2 regions of the Candidatus Limousia pullorum genome follow, and region 1 is predicted to be linked to the other one. Evidence: a T-box and tRNA genes for the amino acid it is inferred to sense, from the RefSeq annotation. Region 1 holds a T-box; the other holds one or more tRNA genes.

Region 1 (4,813 bases):
CGATGTGAGCTTTGTCAAGCATAAGCATACAAAGTCTTGACTGTCCGATACCGCCGCCTATTGTAAGCGGAAGTTCGTCGTTTAAAATCATCTTATGATATTCAAATTTTGTTCTCTCTGTAGCGTCGCAGATTTCAAGCTGCTTCATAAGTGACTGAGCGTCAACTCTTATTCCCATTGAAGAAATTTCAAGGGAAGCGTTTAATGCATTGTGCCAGAAGAACAGGTCGCCGTTTAAGCTCCAGTCGTCGTAGTCAGGTGCTCTTCCGTCGTGCTTTTTGCCGCTTTTAAGAACAGAGCCAATCTGAGAAATAAACACAGTGCCGTGCTCTTTTGTGATTGCGTTTTCTCTTTCCTTTGAGGTCATGTCAGGATACATATCCTCAAGCTCCTGAGATGTTATAAAGAATACATCTCTGTTGAAGTCCCCCTGGATTTTAGGATACTTTGCTTTTACCTCATAGAAAGTGTCAACAACTGCATGTGCGATTGTTTCAACTGTCTTTTTCAGAAAATCTGTGTTTCTGTCCTCTCTTGTGAGAACTCTTTCCCAGTCCCACTGGTCAACAAAGATTGAATGTGTGTTGTCAACATCGTCGTCACGTCTTAAGGCGTTCATATCTGTGTAAATACCCTCGCCGTTTTGGTATCCGTAACGGTGGAGAGCCATTCTTTTCCATTTTGCCAAGGACTGTACAACCTCGGCAGTGCCGTCGATTTCTTTCATTGAGAAAGAAACCTTGCGCTCAACTCCGTTGAGGTCGTCGTTTATTCCGCTGTCGCTGAAAACAATAAGGGGAGCGGTAATTCTGTCAAGATTAAGTCCTGCGATAAGCTTTTTCTGGAAAGTATCTTTGATGTATTTTACCGCACTTTGAGTTTCTCTCAAAGTAAGCGGTGAGGAGTAGTTCTCCGGAATTATAAGATTTTTCATGTTTTCTTATCCTTTCGTAGTGTTAGAAAGCCTTATCTGATGCTTCCTACTGTTCTCGGGTAAAGAATTACGTCACGGATGTTGCTCATACCTGTTACATACATGATAATTCTTTCAAAGCCAAGACCGAAGCCGCTGTGCGGAACAGAGCCGAACTTTCTGAGCTCAAGGTAATCTGCATATTCATCCATGTTCATGTTTCTTGTTTTCATTGCCTCAACCAGCTTGTCATAGTCAGCTTCTCTTTCACTGCATCCGATGATTTCGCCTACGCCGGGAACAAGAAGGTCTGTTGCGGCAACTGTCTTTCCGTCCGGATTTTGCTTCATATAGAAAGACTTGATGTCCTTAGGATAGTTTGTGATAAATACAGGCTTGTTGAATACTTCCTCTGTGATGTATCTTTCATGCTCTGTCTGGAGGTCGCAGCCCCACTCAACAGGGTATACAAACTCTTTCTTTGCGTCCTTGAGGATTTCGATAGCCTTTGTGTAATCGAGAATTTCAAACTCGCTGTCCAAAAGGTGCTGAAGCTTGTCGATAAGACCCTTTTCAAAATGCTGGTTGAAGAAAGCAAGCTCCTGAGGGCATTTTTCCATAACGTCTCTTACTATATATTTTATCATGTCCTCGGCAATTTCGATTATGTCGTCAAGCTCTGCAAAAGCAACTTCAGGCTCAATGTGCCAGAACTCTGCAACGTGTCTTGGTGTGTTGCTGTTTTCAGCTCTGAAGCTTGGACCGAATGTGTAGATTTTGCCCATTGCCATTGCGGCAACCTCGCCCTCAAGCTGACCTGAAACGCTCAGACCTGCTTTCTTGCCGAAAAAGTCGTTGCTGTAGTATTCCTCTTCTGATTTGTACTGGTCGGAATAACCGATTGTAGTTACCTTGAATACTTCACCTGCGCCCTCGCAGTCGCTTCCTGTGAGAAGAGGTGTGTTGATATATACATAGTTTCTGTCCTGAAAATACTTGTGGATTGAAGCAGCCATAACAGAACGCACTCTCAAAACAGCGTTAAATGTGTTGGTTCTTACTCTGAGGTGAGGCATAGTTCTCAAAAATTCAAGGGTGTGGCGTTTTTTCTGCAAAGGATAATCTGCCGGACAGTCGCCCAAAAGTGTGATTTCCTTAGCGTTTATCTCAACACTGCCCTGTCTTGCAGGAACTACTGTACCTGTTACCTTTAAAGCAGTTCCAAGCTTTAAAGCAAAGTCGTAATTGTCAAGGGCTGACTTGTCGATTACGATTTGAAGATGTTTAAGGCTTGTTCCGTCGTTCATCTCGAGAAAAGCCATGTTTTTTGAATCTCTGGAAGTTCTTACCCAGCCGCATACTGTGACGTCTGTGTCTACATATTCAGCTTTTGTCTGAATGTCTTTAATGTCGATGTGTTTCATAAGTTTTCTCCTTGTATTGCTTGTTTTATTTTAAAGGTTAATAGATTTTAATAAAAAAAGCTGTTCGCCCTAAAAATAGGACGAGCAGCTGTAAACCCGTGGTACCACCTATATTACCGGAAAACCGGTCACTCTAAGCTTCATAAAAAAGCATCCTGTTTAACGCACAGTCAACGGCATCACCTACTTGGGGATATTCCTGTTCAGATAGCTGCTCCGAAGTGTTATTCACGAAAGCTCTGCTGTACGGTTCACACTGTCCCGTACTCACTGTAAGCGAATTCTTTTGCTACTTCTCTTCATCATAGCATTTAAGGCTTTTGTTAAATTTTTATTATCAGCTCTGCAAAATGACTTTACAAAGCGCAGATTACTTAATCATTATATGCTTTATAAAAACTTATGTCAAGTATTTGATGTGATTTTTAAGGATAAAAAAATATTTTTTGAAAATCAGTAATCACTATTGACTTTTACTATATATGGTGCTAAAATATGTGTGCACTCAAAGAGAAACACAATATTTAGTAATGGAGGTTAACTTATGAATATAAATGTAGTAGGCGGAAATCTTTCCCAGGAAGAGATAAATGTATACGTTGAACAGCTTAAAGCAAATCATCCTGATAAATATATAAAATCTGTAGAACTTAAAGTTGACGGCGAGTTTGTTGATATGAGATATGAGTATGACCCTGTTCCTTTTGAGAGAATCAGAAGAATTACAGGCTATCTTGTAGGAACTGTTGACCGTTTCAACAATGCAAAGAAAGCAGAAGTAAACGACCGTGTAAAGCACAGCTTGGGCTGCTCCTGCTCAATGGAAGAAATCGCTTAAAATTTTTCCTTAGTTAAACACTATCCTTAACATAATAGATATCCGGCAAAAGTCTTGATAAAAATCAAGGCTTTTTTTCTTTAATAACGCTTTCATTAAAACTTCCTTAATAAAAACAACGCCTCGAAAACTCGGGGCGTTAATTTTTTATGGTATATTTAAGAAAACAGATGTATTTATTATTTGTTTTCTTCTTTGAGAACCTCTTTGATTGCGTCTCTTAAAATGCCGAGACCCTCAAGAAGTGTTTCGTCCTCGATAATAAGAGGAGGCATTGTTTTCAAAACAGCGTTCTTTCTGCCTGCGCCCTCGATTATGAGCTTATGGGCAAAAGCGTAATCCTGAACCTTATCGGCAAAGCCCTTTACAGGAATTTCGGAGAAATCAATTCCCCATATAAGTCCTATGCCACGCATTTTAATTCTGCTGTCAAGAGGAAGAATTTCTTTTTCAATAAATTCTTTTTCGATTTCGCCTTTTCTTCTTGTTTCTGCTTCGATGTTATGGCTCAGCATGTATTCAAGACCTGCTTTTGCAGTGATAAAGGCAATCTGATTTCCTCTGAATGTTCCATTGTGCTCGCCCGGTGAGAATACGTCAAGCTCAGGCTTGAACAAAGTCAAAGCAAGAGGGAAGCCGTAGCCGCCGATTGATTTTGAAAGTGTAAAGATGTCAGGCTTAATTCCGGCACGTTCAAAGGAGAAGAAGGTTCCGCTTCTTGCGCAGCCAACCTGAATATCGTCAACTATAAGGAGAATTTCGTGCTTTGTGCAGAATTCTCTCACTCTTTTCAGCCATTCAACATCGAATACCTGAATTCCGCCCTCTGCCTGAATTGTTTCAATAACAAAAGCGGCCGGTTTTTCAACGCCTGAATGGTCGTCGGTGAGAAGTGTTTCCATGTACTTGATTGTGTCAAGCTCAGGGAACATATAAGGTGCAGGAATGTGAACTACATTTGAGTCAAGGGGAACGCCTGCGCCTCTTCTTGAGGCTTTGTCAGTGGTGAGAGCCAAAGCACCCAATGTCATTCCGTGGAATGCGCCCATGAGAGCCCAAACAGTTCTGCGCTTTGTGTACTTTCTTGCAAGCTTCAAAGCGGCTTCAACAGCGTTTGTGCCTGTAGGACCCGGGAACATGATTTTGTAGTCCAAATCTCTTGGCTTCAAAACATTTTCCTCGAAATATTCTATAAAATCTCTTTTAGCTGTGGTATACATATCAAGTGAATGAGTTATACCGTCGTTTGCTATATAGTCGAGAACTTTTTCCTTTATATAATCGTTGTTGTGGCCGTAGTTTACAGCACCTGCTCCGCAGAAAAAGTCTATATATTTATTTCCGTCCTCATCGAAGAAGAAAGCTCCCTTTGATTTAGTGAAAACAGTAGGGAAATGTCTGCAGTATGAACGGACTTCGGACTCGTATTTTTCAAATGCTAAAGTATTCAAACCGATACTTCCTTTCTGATAACTATACATATACAAGTTTTCATTCATTTGCCATTATACAATTACCTGTTAATGAAGTCAACAAAAACAGGACTATTCCTTAATAAAATATTAAGGCTGGAAAGTTTAAAAAATTATGCATAATATCTATCAATTTCAAATGATTTGTGGTAGAATACATTCATAC
Region 2 (4,813 bases), 380 kb from region 1:
AGTGATGTAATCATTGAAATTGCCAAAATCAACGATAGTACTTTCTTATGAATGTTCATCTTATTCTCCTTTTTGCTTCTCGTAATAAAATTTGTTTTTTAATCCTTTAAAAGTTAATATTTTTATTATCTTCTCCTCTCTTTTAAGCAATTTTTTTAAATTATTCTCTCACGCCCCTTTATTGCTGTATTTTTTCTCATAAATCCTTTTCAACAAAATTATACATCCATAAAAAAGTAAAAACAATAAATTTTATTAACATTTTGTTTACTTTATTGTCAATAAAAACAAAACATCAGATACATAAAAAATGCATCTGATGTTTATTCAGATTATATTTTAAAGCAATGTTTGCGTCATAAATATTTTTCAATGTACTGTTTTACGGAATATACTTGAGTCCCCACTGGGAAATGGCGTAAAAAACAGGGAGAAGCTCCTTTCCTTTCTCAGTAAGGGAATATTCCACACGCAGCGGCATTTCATTAAATTGTGTGCGCAGTACCAACTCATCTTTCTCCAATTCCTTAAGAGCATTTGTAAGCGCAGCATTAGTAATTGGATTAAGCATTTTTCTCAGTTCACCAAATCTCATAGGCGACTTAATACACAACTCATAAAGAATCTGGAGCTTCCACTTTCCCTGCAGCATCTTAATAACCGGCATAACCGGGCAGTTCCCCTCTTTTGTTAAAATTACACTGCCGACTTTTTCTTTGAACTCTTCATATGACATCATAGGATATTTCCTCATTTCTAAGTATTATTTTTTATACCTTGTATAAATTATTTGCGTACTTGAACTAATATTTCTATCAGGTATAATAAATATATCACTAATAACCCAGGTCAACAAGTGAAAAATATTAGAAAGGTCTGAATTTTATGAAAGAACTCAACATCATGGAAGCAACAGTCTATACATCTCCAAATCCACTTACTTTGATTTGCTCTCAAAATAAAGACGGTACAACCAATCTGGCACCTATATGTTTCTTTTCGTACTTGTCTTTCAATCCTCCCATGGTGGGATTTGCAGCCGGAAAACAATCCCATACAGGAAAAAGAGTTCGTGAAACCGGAAAAGTTATAATCACAGTTCCCGGAGAAAGCATGGCTGATGCTGTTATGGCATGCGGAAGCTCCACCGGAGCATCTAAAAATAAAGTCTCTGAAAATAACATTGAAATGATATCAATTGATGGCAGGGATATTCAAATACCGGCAGATACTCGTCTTGCCATGATAGCCACATTACAGCAAGCAACCGAGGTTGGTGACCATATTCTGCATGTTTGTCAGGTAGAAAAATTTCTGGGCAACGAAAACACAAAAGGTTTATACGCTTGGAAAGGATTCGGCAAAGCTGCACCTGCTGAAGAAGGATAAAATTATAGTAAACACGTATTTCTAACTGCATGTATTTACAATTATTATATCAGGTATCGGAGGCATAAAAAATATGGCAGAAACCAGCAAAGACAACATCCTGATTCGTGATATTCACACTAAAAATATTATGACAAAATCAACCTTGCCTGTAGGAGGTTATTCAGTCAACCCTTATGTAGGATGTACACATGGATGTAAATACTGCTATGCATCATTTATGAAGCGATTTACAGGTCACAAAGAACCCTGGGGCACCTTTTTGGATGTAAAGCATTGGCAGGAAATAAAAAACCCACAAAAATATAGAGGACAACGAGTAGTCATAGGATCAGTCACTGACGGTTACATACCTCAGGAAGAGCAGTTTCAAAATACACGCAGAATATTAAAACAGCTAAAAAACAGCGGTGCAGAACTGCTTATATGCACCAAATCCGACCTGGTAATCAGAGATATTGAACTGCTAAAAGAATTTGAAAAAGTAACAGTATCCTGGTCTGTAAACACCTTAAATGAAGACTTTCGCTCTGATATGGACAATGCTGTAAGTATTGAACGCAGACTTTCAGCTATGAAAAAAATTTATGATTCAGGAATACGCACAGTTTGCTTTATTTCACCAATATTCCCCGGAATTACAGATTTTAATGAAATTTTTCAGCGTGTAAAAAAACAATGTGATTTAGTATGGCTGGAAAATCTTAATCTGCGTGGCAGCTTTAAACAGGAAATTATGACCTATATAAAAGAAAAATATCCTCATTTGACCGACTTGTATAATTCTATCTATAATAAAGGAGATCGCAGCTACTTTAAATCCCTGGAAATGCAGGCTGAACAATTGGCAAAAGATAATAACTGTCCTTTTACAGATAATGAGCTGCCCTACGGCAGAGCAAAGCCTGGCCATCCGATAATTGTAAACTATTTTTATCACGAAGAAGTAAGAGGCTCTGAAAATACAGGAAAGCGAAATCATAAAATAAATTTCCCTTAATAAGAGAGTATATCACCTATTTCAATTATGTAAAAACCCCCTGAATTTCCAAAGAAACTCAGGGGGTTAAAGTTTGTATAAAGCTTTCCATAACAAAAACGACCTATCTTATAAAAAATAATTTCTAATCAAAATTTTTTAAGACATAAAATCGACTGTAAGCAATCATTCCTAAAACTAAACAAAATGTCTCGCCCGTCCTGTGCTGACGTGTATTTCATAAAATAGCCTACCTTAAAAGAACCTTTATTTCTCAGCTAAACCTTTTTAAGATATAAAAATAAAGCAAAGCCTATCGTGAGCAAGCCATTCCAAAGACTAAACAGAAGGTTTCGCCCGCCTTGAAATGAACTTAATCTCTAAGCCAAACCTTTGCAAGGCGGAAATAAAAAAAGCAGTCTCTTTCGAAACTGCTTCTTTTGGCTCCCCCTGTCGGGCTCGAACCAACGACCCTGCGGTTAACAGCCGCATGCTCTACCGACTGAGCTAAGGAGGAATATATAAATTACACCCGATTTCTCGGATGTAATCTCTTCGTGTTGGCATCTCCCTATTTTCCCAGGCCGTCTCCAGCCAAGTATCTTCGGCACCACTGAGCTTAACTTCCGTGTTCGGTATGGGAACGGGTGGACCCTCAGCGTCATCAACACCAACTTGGTGACTCGTGGGGGAATCGAACCCCCGTTACCGGCGTGAGAGGCCGGTGTCTTAACCGCTTGACCAACGAGCCATTTCTCGAGGCTAACGGTTCTTTTGTTCATTAGCCCCTATTTTTTATGGTGCACCATCAGGGGCTCGAACCCGGGACACCCTGATTAAGAGTCAGGTGCTCTACCAACTGAGCTAATGGTGCATCTTTCAGAGTTAACACCCTGAAAACTGAATAAAGAGTATACAGACAAATCCAAAGGACTTATGGTCAAGCCCTCGACCTATTAGTACTGCCAAGCTGAATGCCTCACGGCACTTACACACGCAGCCTATCAACCTCGTAGTCTACAAGGGGTCTTACCCGATTTCTCGGTGGGATATCTAATCTTGGAGCCGGCTTCACGCTTAGATGCTTTCAGCGTTTATCCGTTCCGTACATAGCTGCCCAGCTGTGCCACTGGCGTGACAACTGGTGCACCAGAGGTACGTCCATCCCGGTCCTCTCGTACTAAGGACAGAGCTCCTCAAATATCCTGCGCCCACGACAGATAGGGACCGAACTGTCTCGCGACGTTCTGAACCCAGCTCGCGTACCACTTTAATCGGCGAACAGCCGAACCCTTGGGACCGAATTCAGCCCCAGGATGTGATGAGCCGACATCGAGGTGCCAAACCTCCCCGTCGATGTGGACTCTTGGGGGAGATCAGCCTGTTATCCCCAGGGTAGCTTTTATCCGTTGAGCGACGGCATTTCCATTCACATACCGCCGGATCACTAACTCCAACTTTCGTTACTGCTCGGACCGTCATCCTCGCAGTTAGGCTAGCTTACGCGTTTACACTCTAGGGCACGGTTTCCGTCCGTGCTGAGCTAACCTTTGAGCGCCTCCGTTACCTTTTCGGAGGCGACCGCCCCAGTCAAACTGCCCGCCTGACAATGTCCCCCGACCGGTTTCACGGCCGCAGGTTAGAATTCCAGCAATCTAAGAGTGGTATCCCAACGGCGACTCCGCAAAGGCTGGCGCCTCTGTTTCCCAGTCTCCCACCTATCCTGTACATAGATTACCGAAACCCAATATCAAGCTGCAGTAAAGCTCCATGGGGTCTTTCCGTCTTGTCGCAGGTAACCGGCATCTTCACCGGTACTACAATTTCGCCGGGCGGGTAGTTGAGACAGTGCCCAGATCGTTACACCATTCGTGCGGGTCGGAACTTACCCGACAAGGAATTTCGCTACCTTAGGACCGTTATAGTTACGGCCGCCGTTTACCGGGGCTTCAATTCAGAGCTTGCACTCCTCCTCTTAACCTTCCGGCACCGGGCAGGTGTCAGCCCCTATACTTCATCTTTCGATTTGGCAGAGACCTGTGTTTTTGCTAAACAGTCGCCTGGGCCTATTCACTGCGGCTCAGCTTTCACTGAGCACTCCTTTTCCCTAAGTTACGGAGTCAATTTGCCGAGTTCCTTAACTACCCTTCTCCCGTTGGCCTTAGAATTCTCTTCCTGTCTACCTGTGTCGGTTTGCGGTACGGGCACCGGCTCTATACACAAAGCTTTTCTCGCCCTCGTCCACATATACTTCGGACTATTGTCCTCCCTTACGCCTCGGAATACCAACTCCGGGGTTATACGCTTTCAAGGTGTCCCTTTGCTTAAATTGCAGGTGGTTACGGAATATCAACCGTATGTGCATCGACTACGCCTTTCGGCCTCGCCTTAGCTCCCGACTTACTTGGAGCGGACGAACCTTCCTCCAAAAACCTCAGACTTTCG

What was found. A T-box is a leader RNA that pairs with one kind of tRNA and senses whether it is charged. The one in region 1 lies ahead of asnS (asparagine--tRNA ligase), so its partner is inferred to be a tRNA-Asn.
Region 2: it has a tRNA-Asn gene. The T-box ahead of asnS (asparagine--tRNA ligase) is inferred to sense a tRNA for this amino acid. The anticodon was not compared.

The regions. Positions count from the first base shown of each region.
Region 1 is NZ_CM171614.1:1,262,171-1,266,983, forward strand. Features, by position in the region: gene asnA (aspartate--ammonia ligase) at 1-934, opposite strand, end outside; gene asnS (asparagine--tRNA ligase) at 967-2,337, opposite strand; T-box leader at 2,411-2,652, opposite strand; gene nrdD (anaerobic ribonucleoside-triphosphate reductase) at 2,882-3,175, shown strand; gene ectB (diaminobutyrate--2-oxoglutarate transaminase) at 3,355-4,626, opposite strand.
Region 2 is NZ_CM171614.1:880,440-885,252, reverse strand. Features, by position in the region: gene CGICJO_RS03825 (alpha-N-acetylglucosaminidase TIM-barrel domain-containing protein) at 1-59, opposite strand, end outside; gene CGICJO_RS03820 (winged helix-turn-helix transcriptional regulator) at 383-739, opposite strand; gene CGICJO_RS03815 (flavin reductase family protein) at 886-1,389, shown strand; gene CGICJO_RS03810 (radical SAM mobile pair protein B) at 1,463-2,389, shown strand; tRNA gene CGICJO_RS03805 (tRNA-Asn) at 2,810-2,885, opposite strand; rRNA gene rrf (5S ribosomal RNA) at 2,927-3,043, opposite strand; tRNA gene CGICJO_RS03795 (tRNA-Glu) at 3,045-3,119, opposite strand; tRNA gene CGICJO_RS03790 (tRNA-Lys) at 3,167-3,242, opposite strand; rRNA gene CGICJO_RS03785 (23S ribosomal RNA) at 3,305-4,813, opposite strand, start outside.